DNA from 4 places in the Streptomyces sp. DSM 106670 genome. Region 2 is predicted to be linked to each of the others. Evidence: riboswitches for the same ligand, from Rfam matches in the RefSeq annotation. Region 2 holds a riboswitch; each other region holds the start of a gene.
The links. A riboswitch is a leader RNA that binds a small molecule or an ion and turns the genes downstream of it on or off. The one in region 2 is predicted to bind cobalamin.
Positions count from the first base shown of each region.

Region 1: linked by a shared signal. The riboswitch ahead of nrdI (class Ib ribonucleoside-diphosphate reductase assembly flavoprotein NrdI) and the one ahead of ACSMXR_RS31265 (CoA-acylating methylmalonate-semialdehyde dehydrogenase) in region 2 are both predicted to bind cobalamin.
Region 3: linked by a shared signal. The riboswitch ahead of ACSMXR_RS12645 (ABC transporter substrate-binding protein) and the one ahead of ACSMXR_RS31265 (CoA-acylating methylmalonate-semialdehyde dehydrogenase) in region 2 are both predicted to bind cobalamin.
Region 4: linked by a shared signal. The riboswitch ahead of ACSMXR_RS25535 (ribonucleoside-diphosphate reductase subunit alpha) and the one ahead of ACSMXR_RS31265 (CoA-acylating methylmalonate-semialdehyde dehydrogenase) in region 2 are both predicted to bind cobalamin.

Region 1 covers NZ_CM147704.1:334,060-338,262, reverse strand. Annotated here, with positions in the region: gene ACSMXR_RS01420 (hypothetical protein) at 1-287, opposite strand, end outside; gene ACSMXR_RS01415 (TOBE domain-containing protein) at 710-1,129, shown strand; gene ACSMXR_RS01410 (molybdopterin-dependent oxidoreductase) at 1,302-1,895, shown strand; cobalamin riboswitch at 2,007-2,230, shown strand; gene nrdI (class Ib ribonucleoside-diphosphate reductase assembly flavoprotein NrdI) at 2,401-2,829, shown strand; gene nrdE (class 1b ribonucleoside-diphosphate reductase subunit alpha) at 2,826-4,203, shown strand, end outside.
Region 2 covers NZ_CM147704.1:7,055,131-7,059,333, reverse strand. Annotated here, with positions in the region: gene ACSMXR_RS31275 (hypothetical protein) at 224-421, shown strand; gene cobF (precorrin-6A synthase (deacetylating)) at 501-1,292, opposite strand; cobalamin riboswitch at 1,384-1,562, shown strand; gene ACSMXR_RS31265 (CoA-acylating methylmalonate-semialdehyde dehydrogenase) at 1,788-3,290, shown strand; gene ACSMXR_RS31260 (acyl-CoA dehydrogenase family protein) at 3,287-4,203, shown strand, end outside.
Region 3 covers NZ_CM147704.1:2,850,413-2,854,615, forward strand. Annotated here, with positions in the region: gene ACSMXR_RS12635 (ABC transporter ATP-binding protein) at 1-125, opposite strand, end outside; gene ACSMXR_RS12640 (FecCD family ABC transporter permease) at 220-1,260, opposite strand; gene ACSMXR_RS12645 (ABC transporter substrate-binding protein) at 1,257-2,243, opposite strand; cobalamin riboswitch at 2,282-2,464, opposite strand; gene ACSMXR_RS12650 (M67 family metallopeptidase) at 2,483-2,905, opposite strand; gene ACSMXR_RS12655 (amino acid permease) at 3,041-4,203, opposite strand, start outside.
Region 4 covers NZ_CM147704.1:5,734,562-5,738,764, forward strand. Annotated here, with positions in the region: gene ACSMXR_RS25535 (ribonucleoside-diphosphate reductase subunit alpha) at 1-1,465, opposite strand, end outside; cobalamin riboswitch at 1,603-1,756, opposite strand; gene ACSMXR_RS25540 (GNAT family N-acetyltransferase) at 1,790-2,299, opposite strand; gene ACSMXR_RS25545 (hypothetical protein) at 2,299-2,982, opposite strand; gene ACSMXR_RS25550 (YbdD/YjiX family protein) at 3,130-3,333, opposite strand; gene ACSMXR_RS25555 (carbon starvation CstA family protein) at 3,330-4,203, opposite strand, start outside.

The sequences.
Region 1 (4,203 bases), 6.7 Mb from region 2:
GCGTAGTGCCGCTGCCGTGGGAGCCATGATGCGGCGTACTGACCGAACCGCTGCTTCCCTATTTCCCGCTTCAGTTCGGCTTGCTGGATGGGTGTGCGACGCTTCTCGCTGTAGATGGCCGTCAGGCGGTCGAGGGCGTCATCCTGTGTCGGGAAGCCCGACTCTTCCACCTGACGCCCCGAGCTGTTGCGGAAGCGAATGGTGTACAGGTGTGAGCAGCGGCCCTGGTGCTTGCAGGCGCAGGACTTGAAGAAGTTGCCCATGCCGCGGACAAGTTTGGTCGCCAAGGTGTGCCCTTTCCTGACTTATGCTGGGTGTTTGCTGACCTGGGGTCCCACAGCATGGCCCTGACCTGCGGCCGCACCAAACTGGAGGACGTTGATCAGCATCTTCATGTCTGTCTCCTAACGAACGTGGCAGAGGCCTTGTCGAACCGCGTTCTCGCCGGTGCCTCGGTGTGCGCCGCGGGTGAGTGATCGGGGTCGGTCGGTGCGTCTCTCCACGATCCTGCCGACAACCCGTGTCCGACGCCATCCGCGGAACGAGTTGCGGAGTTCGATGCGGACACGTATTGCGAGGTGATTACGCCCGTTCGGCTGGTGGATGCGACGCGTGCCGTGGAAGAGGAATTTCTCTCCGGTAGCGTCGGCGGAAACGCAGGTCACAGAAGTGACATCTGTTGGTTTCCGGCTTTGCGAGGCGTGTTCCCATGACCCTGTCCATTCGTAACCAGCTGCCCGGCACCGTCACCGCCGTCACCACGGGCGAAGCCATGGCGTCGGTGAAGGTGCGCCTGGCCGGTGGTCAGCACATCACCGCTGCCATCACCGCCGACGCGGTCAAGGACCTGGGCCTGGCCGAAGGATGCGCGGTCAGGGCCCTCGTGAAGTCGACCGAGGTCGCCCTCGCGACCGGCCCGGTCGAGGGAGTCTCCATCCGCAACCAGCTCACGGGCTCCGTCACCGACGTGACGACGGGCGGAGCCATGGGCTCCGTGAAGGTCTCCGTCGAGGGAGGCGAACTGACCTCGGCCATCACCAAGGACGCTGTCGAGGACCTGGGCCTGAAGGTCGGCACCTCCGTCGTCGCCCTGATCAAGTCGACCGAGATCTCCCTCGCCTCCGCCTGAGGCCCTCCCGGCGGGGTTCAGGAGGCCCGGGGCGAGATGGGTACAGTGGATCTCGTTCAAGAGGGCAATCCGCCTCGGTGGCTCACATCTGACAGGTGAAGCCCGGATCTGATCTCGCTGATGCGGTTCTCCGCCGGGCACGGTTGCCACCATGCGATGGGTGAGGTGTGCGGTGCGAGGTGAAGCCCTTCCTCCGGGGCAGCGCGAGGCCAAGGGGTGGCCGGTCTCCCACTACGGGCCCGTGCCCAAGTTCCGGGCCGACCGCTGGAGCCTCCAGGTCTTCGGCGCCACCGCGACGGGGGAGAAGCACTCCTGGACGTTCGAGGAAGTGACCGCCCTCCCCAAGGCCACGATCACCGCTGACCTCCACTGCGCCTCCGGCACGTCGACCCTCGGGCACGAGTTCTTCGGGGTGCCCGCCTCGGTCCTCCTGGAGCTCGCGCCGCCCGCACCGGACGTCACCCATGTCATGGCCTGGGCGGAGTACGGCTACAGCGCCAACCTGCGCCTCGCCGACTTCACCTCCGACCGGACGCTCATGGCCACCCACCGCAACGGCGAATCCCTCACCGCCGAGCACGGCTTCCCCCTCCGGCTGGTCGTGCCCCACCTCTACGGCTACAAGGGCCCCAAGTGGCTGCGCGGCATCGAGTACATGACCCGGGACCGGCGCGGGTTCTGGGAGGAACGCGGCTATCACAACATCGCCGACCCCTGGACCGGGCAGCGCCACTCGTACCAGGAGGAAGAGCGGCCCCAGGGGTGACTGACCCGGTACGGGTCGCGCCGTCGAGCCGCTCACGCAGGAGTTAGGTATACCTAACTTTTCCACGCAACACAACATCTGGGGTTGCGTGCATCGCCAACCCTCCAGATGTAGTGTTGGCGTTGCTGGTGGTTCGCGGGGCGCAGTGGCGTCCCGCGAGGCAAGAGGGAACCCGGTGAAAATCCGGGACTGCCCCGCAGCGGTGAGCGGGAACGACCGCCGTCACACGCACTGGGCCCGAGAAACGGGCCCGGGAAGCGACGGCCACTAGGTGTTCTGGCGTACGTCGGAACAGGCCCGCGAGTCCGAAGACCTGCCACCGGCGCGTGCATCCGTCTGCGGTGCGCGCGCTTCGAGGCCCCGAGGGAGGGTCGCGTGGCCGTCGTACGGAGCCGGGCCCGGCATGTCTTCCTTCGCGCCGCCCCGCTCTCCGCCTCGCGTGCCGCCGCTCCTCTCCGGTCCTCGGACGACGGAGACAGGAACGAGCGAGAGGAGGCGGCGACCGTTGAGCGGTCTGATCTATTTTTCCAGTGTCTCGGAGAACACCAAACGCTTCGTGGAGAAGCTGGAGTTGCCCGCCACCCGCATCCCCCTGCACCCGCGTCGCGAGGGCATGCCCGAGGCCACCGGGCCGTACGTCCTGATCGTGCCGACCTACGGCGGCGGTGAACGCGCCGGAGCGGTCCCGAAACAGGTGATCCGCTTCCTGAACGTCGAGGCGAACAGGGCGCTGCTGCGCGGAGTGATCGCCTCCGGGAACACCAACTTCGGCGTGGACTACTGCCTGGCCGGCCGGGTCATCTCGGCGAAGTGCGGGGTCCCGGAGCTGTACCGATTCGAACTGCTGGGCACGGACCGCGATGTCCGTGCCGTGAGGGAAGGGCTGCGGAAGTTTTGGACACGACAGGAACCCTTGGCACGGCCGAGGGCATGAGCACCATCAGCACGACGATCACCGCACCGCTCACCGCGCCGCCCGCCGGGCGTGAGTCGGTCGGCACCCGCCGGGACTACCACGCGCTCAACGCCATGCTGAACATGTACGACTGCGACGGCCGCATCCAGTTCGACCAGGACCGCGAGGCCGTCCGGCAGTACTTCCTCCAGCACGTCAATCCGAGCACGGTGGAGTTCGGGTCGCTGAAGGAGAAGATCGACCACCTGATCGGCAACGACTACTACGAGGAGGCGCCGTTCCGGCGCTACGACTGGAGCTTCCTGGAGGGCCTGTACCGGCAGGCGTACGCCCACGGGCACCGCTTCCGTACCTTCCTCGGGGCGTTCAAGTACTACACCTCGTACACGCTCAAGACGTTCGACGGCTCGCGCTTCCTGGAGCGGTACGAGGACCGCGTCGTCGCCACCGCGCTCTTCCTCGGCGCCGGGGACGAGCAGCTGGCCTCCGCGCTGGTGGACGAGATGATGTCCGGCCGCTTCCAGCCCGCGACGCCGACCTTCCTCAACGCGGGCAAGGCACAGCGCGGCGAGCTGGTCTCCTGCTTCCTGCTGCGCGTCGAGGACAACCTGGAGTCCATCGGACGCGGCATCAACTCCGCCCTCCAGCTCAGCAAGCGCGGCGGCGGAGTGGCGCTGCTGCTGACGAACCTCCGTGAGCAGGGCGCGCCGATCAAGAAGATCGAGAACCAGTCCTCCGGTGTCGTGCCCGTGATGAAGCTGCTGGAGGACTCCTTCAGCTACGCCAACCAGCTCGGCGCACGGCAGGGCGCGGGCGCGGTGTATCTGCACGCCCACCACCCCGACATCATGCGGTTCCTGGACACCAAGCGGGAGAACGCGGACGAGAAGATCCGCATCAAGACCCTCTCGCTCGGCGTGGTCGTGCCCGACATCACCTTCGAACTCGCCAAGCGCAACGAGGACATGCACCTGTTCTCGCCGTACGACGTCGAGCGCGAGTACGGAAAGCCGCTCTCCGACCTCTCGGTCAGCGAGCACTACGACGACCTGGTCGCCAACCCCCGGATCCGTAAGTCCGTGCTGAGCGCGCGGGAGTTCTTCAAGACGATCGCGGAGCTCCAGTTCGAGTCCGGCTACCCGTACCTGCTGTTCGAGGACACGGTGAACCGGGCCAACCCGATCCCCGGCTGGATCAACATGTCCAACCTGTGCTCGGAGATCCTCCAGGTCAACACACCCAGCACCTACGACGCCGCGGCGAACTACGAGACCGTCGGCAAGGACATCTCCTGCAACCTCGGCTCGCTGAACATCGCCGCCGCCATGGGCTCCGGTGACCTCGGCACGACGGTGGAAACCGCCGTACGCGGACTGACCTCCGTCTCCGACC
Region 2 (4,203 bases):
TGGGCGGGGAGCGCCACGGGCGTTCCGCATCCGTTCCGCCGTTCGTCACGCGCTCCCTGACCACCGGTCAGGTCGTGGACCTCGACTGTGCGGAGGCAGTGACCCAGATGTAACCGAATGGCGTAGAGAACGCGGAACCACGGAGCGTCACAAGCCGTTCTTCTTCCCACTACACGGCCGCCGGACCCCGGCGACGTTCGACCAGAGGAAAGGAAAACGCCCTATGAAGAAGACCGTCGGATGGGCCCAGGACGGCGACGACTGGACGATCACGGTGAACGGCACGCTGTATCGCGCGATCGAGCGGCCGACGGACGGCCGGGTGCACAACTATCTGGTGCGGGGCGACGACCTGACCGCCGAGTGCCCGAGCCTGGGACACGGGCTCGGCGTGATCCGGGCGCACGAGACCCGGCGCTGACACCCCGCCGGTCCGACGACGAGGTGCGGAGGCCGCTGCCGCCCGCGCCTCGACGTGGACCCGTCGCCCGTCCGTGGCCTCAGGCGTCCGTGGCGTCCGGCGCCGGGCGCAGCAGATAGGTGTCCATGATCCAGCCGTGCCGCTCGCGGGCCTCCGCGCGCAGCCGGCTGATCCGTTCGGCCACCTCGTCGAGCGGGCCGGAGACGAGGATCTCGTCCGGGGTGCCGATGTACGCGCCCCAGTGGATCCACAGCCCCCTGCCCGTCAGATGGGTGAAGGTCTCATGGCCGTCGAGCATCACGACGATGTCGACGTCGTCCCCGGGAAAGCCCTGGGCCAGCCGCCGGCCGGGGGTGATGTGGATGGGGCGGCCGACCCCGTTCAGGGTGACGCGGTGCCGGGCGGCGAGGGCGGAGACGCTGCTGATGCCGGGGATCACCTCATGGCCGAATTCCACCGTGCCACGGCCCCGGATGTCGTCGAGGATCGCGAGGGTGCTGTCGTACAGCGAGGGGTCGCCCCACACCAGGAAGGCTCCGCACTGCCCCGGCGCGAGCTCCTCGATGATCAGGCGTTCGCAGATGTCGGCGCGGCGCTGCCGCCAGTCGTGCACCGCCGAGGCGTAGCGCCCGCCGTCCTGCTGGGTGCGGTCCCGCCACGGGTCCTCGGCCTCCACGACGCGGTAGGGGCCGGTGAGGTGTTCGTCCAGGATGTCCCGCCGCAGCCGGGTCAGGGACTCCTTCTCCTTGCCCTTGCCGAGCACGAAGAAGACGTCGGCCCGGCGCATGGCCTTCACCGCGGCGAGGGTCAGATGGTCGGGGTCTCCGGCGCCCATGCCGATGACGAGGACGTGGCGCGGTGCGTAGCTCATGTCGGCCGATCATGCCAGGGGCGAGCCGGGGTGGACTTACTAGGACGTCCAACTATATCTTCGGGGCAGCGGGGTGGCCGGTGCGCAGCCGGACGCCCTCAAGGCCCGTGGTGTCAGGGAAGCCGGTGCGAATCCGGCGCGGTCCCGCCACTGTGACCGGGGAGTTCGTCCTCGCAGGACACGCCACTGACGGCGAAGCCGCCGTCGGGAAGGCATGAGGACGGGCGTCGATCCGGGAGTCAGGATACCGGCCGCGGGATGTTCCGTGTTTCCACGAGGATGGAGCAGACACGCATGGCACCGGTCCGCATGCCCGGCCCCGCAGGCCCGTCCCGGCGAGCGGTTCTTCCCGCCCCCTGACGGCCCACGCCCTTCGCGTCCCACCCACGGCAGGCCCCTTCGCGCCCGCGCACCGACGGTGCGCCGTGCGCCGGAGCCGCCGCGTGCCATCCCCGGATCTCACCTGACGATCTCACCGACGAGAGCAGGCTTTCCATGGTCCGCGAACTCACCCATTTCATCGGCGGCAAGCAGACGCCCGGCACCTCGGGCGCCTACGGCGATGTGTACGACCCCAACACCGGCCGGGTCCAGGCCCGGGTACCGCTGGCCGACCGCGCCGAGACCGAGGCGGCCATCGCCGACGCGGCCGAGGCCCAGCACGAGTGGGGCGAGTGGAACCCGCAGCGCCGCGCCCGGGTGCTGCTGCGCTTCCTCCAGCTCGTCGAGCAGGAGAAGGACGCGCTGGCCCGGCTGCTCTCCTCCGAGCACGGCAAGACCGTGGCGGACGCGCACGGCGACATCGCGCGCGGACTGGACGTGGTGGAGTTCGCCGCCGGTGTCCCGCACCTGGTGAAGGGCGAGTTCAGCGACAACGCCGGGTCCGGCATCGACGTCCACTCGCTGCGCCGGCCGCTCGGCGTCGTCGCGGGCATCACCCCGTTCAACTTCCCCGCGATGATTCCGCTGTGGAAGGCGGCCCCCGCTCTGGCCTGCGGAAACGCCTTCATCCTGAAGCCCTCCGAGCGGGACCCGTCGGTGCCGTTGCGCCTGGCCGAACTGTTCCTGGAGGCGGGGCTGCCGCCCGGGGTGCTCAACGTCGTCAACGGCGGCAAGGAGACGGTCGACACCCTGCTGGAGGACCCGCGCGTCAAGGCGCTCGGCTTCGTCGGCTCGACCCCGATCGCCGCGCACATCTACGCCACCGCCGCCGCCCACGGCAAGCGCGCGCAGTGCTTCGGCGGGGCGAAGAACCACATGATCGTGATGCCGGACGCCGACCTGGACCAGGCGGTGGACGCGCTGATCGGGGCGGGTTACGGATCGGCGGGCGAGCGGTGCATGGCGATCTCGGTGGCGGTGCCCGTGGGCGAGGCCACCGCCGACGCGCTGGTCGCCAGGCTCACCGAGCGGATCGCCGAGCTGCGGATCGGCCGCTCGGACGACCCGGACGCCGACTTCGGGCCGCTGGTGGGCCGCGACGCGGTGGAGCGGGTCCGCGGCTATGTCGATCTCGGCGTCGAGGAAGGCGCCGAACTGGTCGTCGACGGCCGTGACTTCACCCTGGAGGGTCACGAGGACGGCTTCTTCGCGGGCGCCTCGCTCTTCGACCGGGTCACTCCGGACATGCGGATCTACCAGGAGGAGATCTTCGGCCCGGTGGTGTCCGTGGTCCGCGCGGCCGACTACGAGGAGGCGCTGCGGCTGCCCTCGGAGCACCCGTACGGCAACGGCGTGGCGCTCTTCACCCGCGACGGCGACACCGCGCGCGACTTCACCCGCCGCGTCGACACCGGCATGGTCGGCGTCAACGTGCCGATCCCGGTGCCGGTCGCGTACCACACGTTCGGCGGCTGGAAGCGGTCCGGCTTCGGCGATCTGAACCAGCACGGTCCGGACGCCATCCGCTTCTACACCCGTACGAAGACCGTCACTTCGCGCTGGCCCGCCTCGGGAATCCGGGACGGCGCGAGCTTCACGATTCCGACCATGGGATGAGTGCCGTGACCACGCTCCTCACCGACGACCAGCTCGCGGTCGTCGAGACGACCCTGGACTTCGCCCAGGAACACCTGGCCCCGCACGCCGTCGCCTGGGACCAGGACAAGCACTTCCCCGTCGACGTCCTGCGCAAGGCGGCGGAACTCGGCCTCGGCGGCGTCTACGTACGCGACGAACTCGGCGGCTCCGGGCTCTCCCGCTCCGACGGGGTCCTGGTCTTCGAGGCCCTGGCCACCGGCTGCCCGTCCATCGCGGGCTATCTCTCCATCCACAACATGGTCGGCTGGATGATCGACCGGTACGGCGGCGAGGCCCAGCGCGGCCGCTATCTGCCCGCGCTCTGCACCATGGAGCAGCTCGGCAGCTACTGCCTGACCGAGCCGGGCGCCGGGTCCGACGCCGCCGCGCTGCGCACCCGCGCGGTCCGCGACGGCGGCCACTGGGTGCTGACGGGGACGAAGCAGTTCATCTCCGGGGCAGGCGCCTCGCATATCTACATCGTGCTGGCCCGCACCGGCGACGACGGGCCCCGGGGCATCTCCGCGTTCCTCGTCGAACGCGACGATCCCGGGCTGTCGTTCGGGGTCAACGAGAAGAAGATGGGCTGGAACGCCCAGCCGACCCGGCAGGTCCTGCTGGACGAGGTGCGGATCCCGGCCGACCGGCTGCTCGGCGAGGAGGGCGGCGGCTTCCGTATCGCGATGAACGGCCTGAACGGCGGCCGACTGGGCATCGCCGCCTGCTCGTTGGGCGGTGCGCAGAGCGCGCTGGACCGGAGCCTCGCCCATCTCGCGGACCGGGAGGCGTTCGGCGCCCGGCTGCTGGACTCGCAGGCGCTGCAGTTCCGGCTGGCCGACATGGCGACCGAGCTGGCGGCGGCCCGCGCCCTGGTACGGCAGGCGGCCGAGGC
Region 3 (4,203 bases), 4.2 Mb from region 2:
CCGCTGCCGTTGGGGCCGACGAGTCCGACGGTCTCGCCGTCGGCGGCGGTGAGGTCGACGGCGTCGACGAGATGGCGGCCCTCGCCGGTCCCGTACGAGAGGCCTTCGGTGCGCAGGGTGGTCACGGGTGGGCTCCCTCGGCGGAACGTACGTGTGTCGTCGTGCGGGCGCTCCGGACGGGGAAGGGCGTCGTGCGGCCGGTCCGGACAGGAAGAAGCCTCATGCCGGTGCTCCCTCGGGCCTGCGGCGCAGCATCCAGAGGAAGAACGGGCCGCCGGTCAGGGCCGTGAGCACGCCGACCGGGATGTCCTGCGGGGCGGCGAGCGTCCGGGCGGCCAGGTCGGCGAGGACCAGGAACACCGCTCCGCCGAGGGCGACCACGGGCAGCAGCGCGCGGTGGGCCGCTCCGACGACCATGCGGGCCATGTGCGGGACCATCAGGCCGACGAACCCGATGGCCCCGCTGTACGCGACGAGCACGCCGGTCATCAGGGAGGCGAGGACGAAGACGGCGGCCCGGAAGCGGGCGGTGTCGAGGCCGAGGACGGTGGCGCCCTCCTCCCCCACCAGGAGCAGGTCGAGCGGGCGGGCCAGGGTGAGGAGGACGGCGGTGCCGACGACCAGGGTGATCGCGGGGAGGGCGAGCATGTCCCAGCGGGCCGCGCCGAGGCCGCCGAGGGTCCAGTAGAGGACTTCCTGGAGGTGGTCGGCGCGGGCCGAGGTGACCAGGATCAGGCTGGTCAGGGCGGACAGGACGTAGGAGACGGCGACCCCGGCGAGGACGAGCCGGTTGGTGGTGAGGCCGCCTCCGCCGCGCGCCAGGGTGTAGACGAGCAGCAGCGAGAGCAGGGCTCCGGCGAAGGCGGCGGCGGGGATCGTGACGGTGGTGGCGAGGGTGGCGCCGATGCCGAGGACGATCACCAGGACCGCGCCGGTGGAGGCTCCGGAGGAGACGCCGAGGAGGAACGGGTCGGCGAGCTGGTTGCGTACGAGGGCCTGGAGGACGGTGCCGATGACGGCGAGTCCGGCGCCGACGACGATGCCGAGCAGCACCCGGGGCAGCCGCACGTCCAGGACGATCGTGCGGAACGGGCTCGCCTCCGCCCGCCCGGTCAGGATGTCGAGGACCTGGCCGGGCGGGATGCGGACGGAGCCGAGGGCGAGGGCGGCGAGCACGGCGACGGCCAGCAGCGCGGCGAGGACGCCGAGCACCAGGACGTAACCGAGCGGCCGCCGCGGTGCGGAGGCGCGGCAGCTCACGGGGTGGTGGCCGCCGGGTGGAGCTGGGCCGCGAGCTTGTCGACGGCGGCGGGGACGCGGACGCCGAGGACCGCGTCGGAGAGCGGCATGACCGCGAAGCGCTTGTTCTTGATGGCGGGGACGTCGGCGAGGGCCGGGTCGGTCAGGAGGCGCTTCTTCTTCTGTTCGACGGTGGTGGAGCCGTAGTCGTAGATCACGATGGCTTCGGGCTTGCGGGCGACGACGTTCTCCCAGGAGGCGTCGCCGAAGGCCTTGTCGAGGTCGGCGAAGACGTTGGTGCCACCGGCCCGCTCGATCAGCTCGTTGCCGATGCCCTTGCCGCCCGCGGTGAAGGCGGTCTTGTCGCCGCTGTCGTAGACGAAGACGGGGAGCGGCTTCAGGTCCGCCAGCTTCTTCGCGGTGGCGGCGTTGTCGGCCTTGGCCTGCTTGATCCAGGCCTCGGCGCGGTCGGGGACGCCGAAGGTGCGGCCGACCTCGCGGATCTCCTCGTAGAGGGTCTCCATCGGGGTGTCGGCCTCGGCGCAGCTCTCGGTGTTCAGCCGGGTCTCGATGCCGGACTTCTTCAGCGCCTCGCGGCCGCGCCCGTCGCCTGCCGCGAACGCGCTGGCGTAGCCGCCGTAGACGAAGTCGGGGTCGGCGGCGAGGACCTGCTCGTAGGAGGGGTACTCCTTGGCGAGGACCGGGACGGCGGCGTAGTCCTTCGCGTACTTCGGCAGGACCTGGTCGTCGAGGTAGGCGGTGCCGACGAGGGAGCTCTTCAGGCCCAGTTCCAGCATGATCTCGGTGACGTGCTGGTTCATGGTCACGACGCGCTTCGGCGGGGCCTGGTACGTGGTGGTGACACCGCAGTTCTTGACGGTGTACGGGAAGCCGTCGCTCGTGGACGCGGCTTCGGGCTCGGCGCTCTCCGAGGCCGAGCAGGCGGTGAGGGCGAGCGGGAGCAGCACGGCGGCGGCTATGAGCGCGGGGGTGCGCCGGGACATGGCGGGGCCTCTCCGGGGGATTTCCGCGTCCCCTGGTCGATGCGAGAAGGCGGCGGGCCAGTTCCTGGCTTCCGGGCCGCCCTCCGGCACGGAGTCGGAGTCCGTACGGGAGGGGGCCCGGTCACAGTGGCGGGACCGTGCCGGATTCGCACCGGCTTCCTGGTTCCTGCTGCCTTGTGGTCGGGTCTGGGGTGCAGTGTGCCAGACCCGTGCGGTGGGTCCGCGAGCTGCCCGGGTGCTCAGTACGCCTCGACGACCTGCACGTCTTCCTCGGTGATCTCGCCGTCCACGATGCGGTACGAGCGGAACTGGAAGGGGCCGGAGCCGTCGGTGTCGGCGGTGGAGACGAGGACGTAGTGGGCGCCGGGCTCGTTGGCGTACGTCACGTCGGTGCGGGAGGGGTAGGCCTCGGTCGCCGTGTGCGAGTGGTAGACGATCACGGGCTCCTCGTCGCGGTCGTCCATCTCGCGGTAGAGCTTGAGGAGGTCGGCCGAGTCGAACTCGTAGAACGTGGGCGAGCGGGCGGCGTTGAGCATCGGGATGAAGCGCTCGGGCCGGTCCGTCCCGGCCGGGCCCGCGACCACTCCGCACGCCTCGTCGGGGTGGTCGGCCCGGGAGTGGGCGACGATCTGGTCGTAGAGCGTCTGGGTGATGGTCAGCATGGCGCCAGGATAAGCAGGCGGGCCGCCGTGTACCGGTGGGTGGTACGCGACGGCCCGCATGCTGGACGCCGTCGGCCTTTGGGGAGGCCGGGGCGGTCCGGGAGGAAGGGGGCGGTGTGGGGCCCGCCGCCCGGGTCAGTGGGTGCCGGAGGTGGCCTTCCCGGTCTTCTCCGGGGTGCGCGCCTGGAGCACCCGGTAGGAGACGAAGAGGATGAGCGCCCACAGCGGTGCGCAGTAGAGCGAGATCCTGGCGTCCTCGTCGATCGCCATCATCACGATGACCATGCCGATGAAGGCGAGCGCGAACCAGCTGGTGTACGGCGCGCCGGGGGCCTTGAACGAGGACTGCGGCAGCATGCCCGCGTCGGCCATGCGGCGGTAGCGGATCTGGCTGATCAGGATCATGATCCAGGCCCACATGCCGGAGATGGTCGCGAAGGAGACGACGTAGTTGAACGCCTCGCCCGGCCACTGGTAGTTGATCCACACGCCGACGAGCATCAGGGCGGCGGAGAACGTGGTGCCCACCAGCGGCAGGCCGTTCTTCGTCAGCTTGGTGAAGGCCCGGGGGCCCTGGCCGTTGAGGGCGAGGTCGCGGAGCATGCGGCCGGTGGAGTACATGCCGGAGTTGCAGGAGGAGAGCGCCGCGGTGAGGACGACGAAGTTGACGATGGCGGCGCCGATGCCGAGGCCCATCTCCTCGAAGGCCTTCACGAACGGCGAGACGCCGGGCTTGAAGGTGGACCAGGGCACGACCGACAGGATCATGATGAGCGCGCCGACGTAGAAGACGGCGATGCGCCACGGCACGGTGTTGATGGCCTTGGGCAGCACGGTCTTGGGGTCCTTGGACTCCCCGGCGGTGACGCCGACGAGTTCCACGGCGAGGAAGGCGAACATGACGATCTGGAGCGTCATGAGCGTGCCGGTGATGCCGTTCGGGAAGAAGCCGCCGTCGTTCCAGAGATTGGAGACGGTCGCGGTGTCGCCGGCGTCGGAGAATCCGACGGTGAGGACGCCCGCGCAGATCAGGATCATGCCGATGATGGCGGTGACCTTGACCATGGAGAACCAGAACTCCAGCTCACCGAAGAGCTTCACGGAGATCAGGTTCGCGCCGTAGAGAATGACGGTGAACACCAGGGCGGACAGCCACTGCGGAATGTTCCACCAGTACGTCATATAGGTGGCCGCGGCGGTGACTTCGGTGATTCCGGTGACGACCCAGAAGAGCCAGTACGTCCAGCCGGTCACGAATCCGAAGAACGGGCCGATGAATTCCCGGGCGTACTCCGAGA
Region 4 (4,203 bases), 1.3 Mb from region 2:
TACGCACGGTGGCGTCCAGACGCTCCCAGTCGATCGAGCCGTTCGCCACGAAGGCGCCCAGGTTGACCGAGCCCAGGTTGCAGACGGCCGTCTCGCCGTCGTCGGTGACCTCCAGGATCTCCGTGCACAGGTTCGAGGAGTGCACGACCCGGCCCGGCTCGGCGGTCTGGTTCGCGGTCCGGTTGGAGGCGTCCTTGAACGTCATCCAGCCCTGACCGGTCTGCGCGAGGGTCCGCATCATCCGGCCGTACAGCTCACGCGCCGGAATCGTCCTGCGGGCCAGGCCCTTGGCCTCGGCCGCGCGGTAGGCCGCGTCGAACGCGTCGCCCCACAGGTCGACCAGCTCGGGCACGTCCGCCGGGGAGAACAGCGACCACTCGGTGTCCGCGTCGACCCGGCGCATGAACTCGTCCGGGATCCAGTGCGCCAGGTTCAGGTTGTGCGTACGCCGCTGGTCCTCACCGGTGTTGTCGCGGAGCTCCAGGAACTCCTCGATGTCCGCGTGCCAGGTCTCCAGGTAGACCGCCGCCGCGCCCTTGCGCCGGCCACCCTGGTTCACCGCCGCGACGGAGGCGTCCAGCGTCTTGAGGAACGGCACGATGCCGTTGGAGTGCCCGTTTGTGCCCCGGATCAGCGAACCCCGGGCACGGATGCGGGAGTACGACAGACCGATGCCGCCCGCGTGCTTGGAGAGCCGCGCCACCTGGTGGTAGCGGTCGTAGATCGAGTCCAGCTCGTCCTTCGGCGAGTCCAGCAGATAGCAGGAGGACATCTGCGGGTGCCGGGTACCGGAGTTGAAGAGGGTGGGGGAGGAGGGGAGGTAGTCCAGCTTGCTCATCAGCCCGTAGAGCGCGGCGACCTCGTCCAGCGCCCGCACCGACTCGTCCTCGGCGAGGCCCGCGGCCACGCGCAGCATGAAGTGCTGCGGGGTCTCGATGACCTCGCGGGTGAGCGGGTGGCGCAGGAGGTAACGGCTGTGCAGCGTCCGCAGACCGAAGTAGCCGAAGCGGTCGTCGGCGCCGTCCGCCAGGGCCTGCTCGACGAGCTGGTCGAGCGCGGCCGCGTGCAGCGCCACGAACGCGGCGGTGCGGTCGGCGATCAGGCCCTCGCGGTGCCCGACGGCGACCGAGGCGGAGAAGGACGTCGCGCCCTGCCCCGCGGCCTCGTCCGCGATTGTGCGGGTCAGCAGCCGGGCGGCGAGCCGGGAGTACGCCGGGTCCTCGGAGATCAGCCCCGCGGCGGCCTCGGTGGCCAGCGAGCGCAACTCGGCCTCGTCGGAACGGGCGTTGCGCCCGCGCAGCGCGGCGGCGGCGACCCGGCCGGGGTCGGTGTCGGGCAGATCGACGGTGAGGTCGGTCAGGGTCCGCAGCAAAGCGGTCCCGGGTCCGTCGTTCGGGGCGTTACCGGCCGTGGTGGACTCGGCGGATTCGGTGGCTGAAACCGGATCGGCGGGCGCGATGGTCACTGGGCTTTCCCTCGCTCGGCAGGGGGCCGGCAGCAGGCGGGGGAGCCGGGCAGCGCGAAGCCCGGGGCAGGGCAGCACAGCTGACGGCGTCCACCGGCCTATCCGCGAGGCCCGGACGTCTGGCATCCGGTTCGGTCGATCCGGACGCGCTGTCGGCAGGTCATCGGACTTCAGGTGTGCAAAAACACACTGATCACACCGTTGCGGGACAGTTCCGGATTCGCACCGGATTCCCCTGCGACGACAGCGAGGTCGAGCATACATGTGGGGGCCGCCAGATGCTGCGGCCCCCACATGTTGTGTCGCGTCGATTTAATACGCCCCTCAGGACGCCGCCTCCAGCCACAGCCGGAAGGTCATGAGCCGCAGGCCCGGCACCGGCTCCCAGTCCCGTTCAGGGGTCCGCAGAAAGCCGAGCCGACGGTAGATCCTATGGGCCGCGAGCATGCCCGGCTGCGTCGACAGCACCAGTGCCCGGACATCTTCCGCCGACCGGGCCCGCTTGACGCACGCCCGCACGAGAGCCTCTCCCACGCCCCGTCCGCGCCCCGCGCGGGCCACGGCCAGCATCCGGAATTCGGCCTCGTCCGGACCGGCGATGTCGCGCCACGGAGTGCCGGGAGCGGCATAGGTCACACCGCCGAGCACCGTCCCGTCCGCGTCGAGCGCGACCAGCACCTCCGCCTCGGCCGCCCGTTGTTCCACCGCCCGCAGCTTGAGCAGATACGGGTCCTGCGGGCCGTCCAGCAGATCGTCGCCGAGATACGCCTCGGCGATGATCCCGCCGAGCACGGCGAACTCGGCGGGCTCCGCCACCCTGATCGTCAGATCCATCAGCCACTCGCTCCCACATCGTTGTTCGGCGCGCCGTCGCCCACCGGTGGCAGATCGCCGCGCTCGACCGGCTGCCGCCCGGCGGCCTCCCCGGCCGGCGGCAGCACCCGGTCCAGTTCCCGGTCGTCGGCGCGGTGGGCGGCCCGCGCCGCCGAACGCAGCGTCGTCCGGTCCACCTTGTCGCGCGGCCCGCTCACCGTGACCACGAGTTCGCCCTGCTCCCAGGCGTACGCATGGCCCGACTCGGTGGCCCGGTACCACTGTTCGCCGTCCCGCTCGCACGTCACCAGGGGCTCCTGACCGCTCGCGGCCGCGGAGCCCTCCGTACAGTCGGCCTCGGCGTGCGGGCGGCGCTCCACCGACAGCTGGAGCGTTCCGCCGTCCGGCGCGGTGTAGGAGCTGCTGAACCCGTCGTCACCGAGCACCCCGACCGACTGGCGCGCCAGGGCGTAGCCCGCGGCCTCGGTCACCCACACATGCTCCGCGACGAGCTGCGCGGCGCTCGCCCGCGCCTCCAGCTCCGCCCGGTCCGGTGCCGGACCGTCCGAGGAACTCCGGCCCGCCGCCATCGTGTCGGGCGCGGGCTCGGTGCCGCAGCCCGTCGCCGCCAGGGCCAGTGCCAGCGTCAGCGGCAGGGTCAGGAGGAGGGGCCGGAGCCGGGGCGACCGGGAACGCGATGTCATGGGCACATCTTTTCGTACGGTGAGGGGTCCGTGCACCGGGAAATCGAACGGTGGACGGACACCGGAACGGCCGCCGGGCCGCCGCCCGCTCCATCGGGGGAGGGGCGACGGCCCGGGATCCAGGACCCGCTGACCGGCCGACGGTGCTCAGCAGCAGCGGAAGCCCTCGCGCGGATCGGCCTCGCGGGCGTCCGTGCGGCTGCGCTCGAACGCGCGGCGGGTCATCACCGGCGCGTCCGGATCGTGCGTCCTCGCGTGCGCCACATAGCGGTCGTACGTGGACTCACCGGTCAGCTCACGGACGTACCAGCGGATCCGTCCCGCCACCCGCCGGACGTCCGCGACGGTCATGTCGGACTCCCCGTTCCCGCGGCCTCCTTGCGGATGCCGCCCTCGGGGCCGACGCCGGCGGCGGCCAGTTCGGCCTTCTCCTCCGGGGTCGCGATGAGCGAGGCCGGGGCGACGAGCCTGGACTCGACGTACGGCGTCTCGTGGAGCTTGACGCTCTCCGGGTCGCGGATGGCCTTGTAGCAGACCCGCCCGGCGTCCACGAGCACCACGATGATGAGGAGCGCGAAGAGCGCGCTCAGCACCCCGTCGACGGTGGAGTTGGTGACGACGGTCCGCATGTCGTCCATGTTCTTCGCGGGGGCCAGCACCTCGCCCGCGTCGATACCCGCCTGGTACTTGTCGCGCTGGGCGAAGAAGCCGACCTTCACGTCCTCGGAGAAGATCTTCTGCCAGCTCGCGGTGAGGGTGACCGCCACGTCCCAGGCGAGCGGGACCGCGGTGACCCACGCCCACTTCAGCCGGCCGGACTTGACGAGCAGCGTGGTGCAGACGGCCAGCGCGACGGCGGCCAGCAGCTGGTTGGCGATGCCGAAGAGCGGGAAGAGCTGGTTGATGCCGCCCAGCGGGTCGTGCACACCGACCCAGAGGAAGTAGCCCCAGCCGCCGACCACGACGGCGCTGGCGAACCAGACGCCCGGCTTCCAGCTGACCTCGCGGAACGGCTTGTAGGCGTTGCCCAGCATGTCCTGGAGCATGAAGCGCCCGACCCGGGTGCCGGCGTCCACGGTGGTCAGGATGAAGAGCGCCTCGAACATGATGGCGAAGTGGTACCAGAACGCCTTCATCGCGGTCCCGCCGACCACCGCGGAGAAGATCTCCGACATGCCGAGCGCGAACGTGGGCGCGCCACCGGTCCGGGAGAGCAGGCTC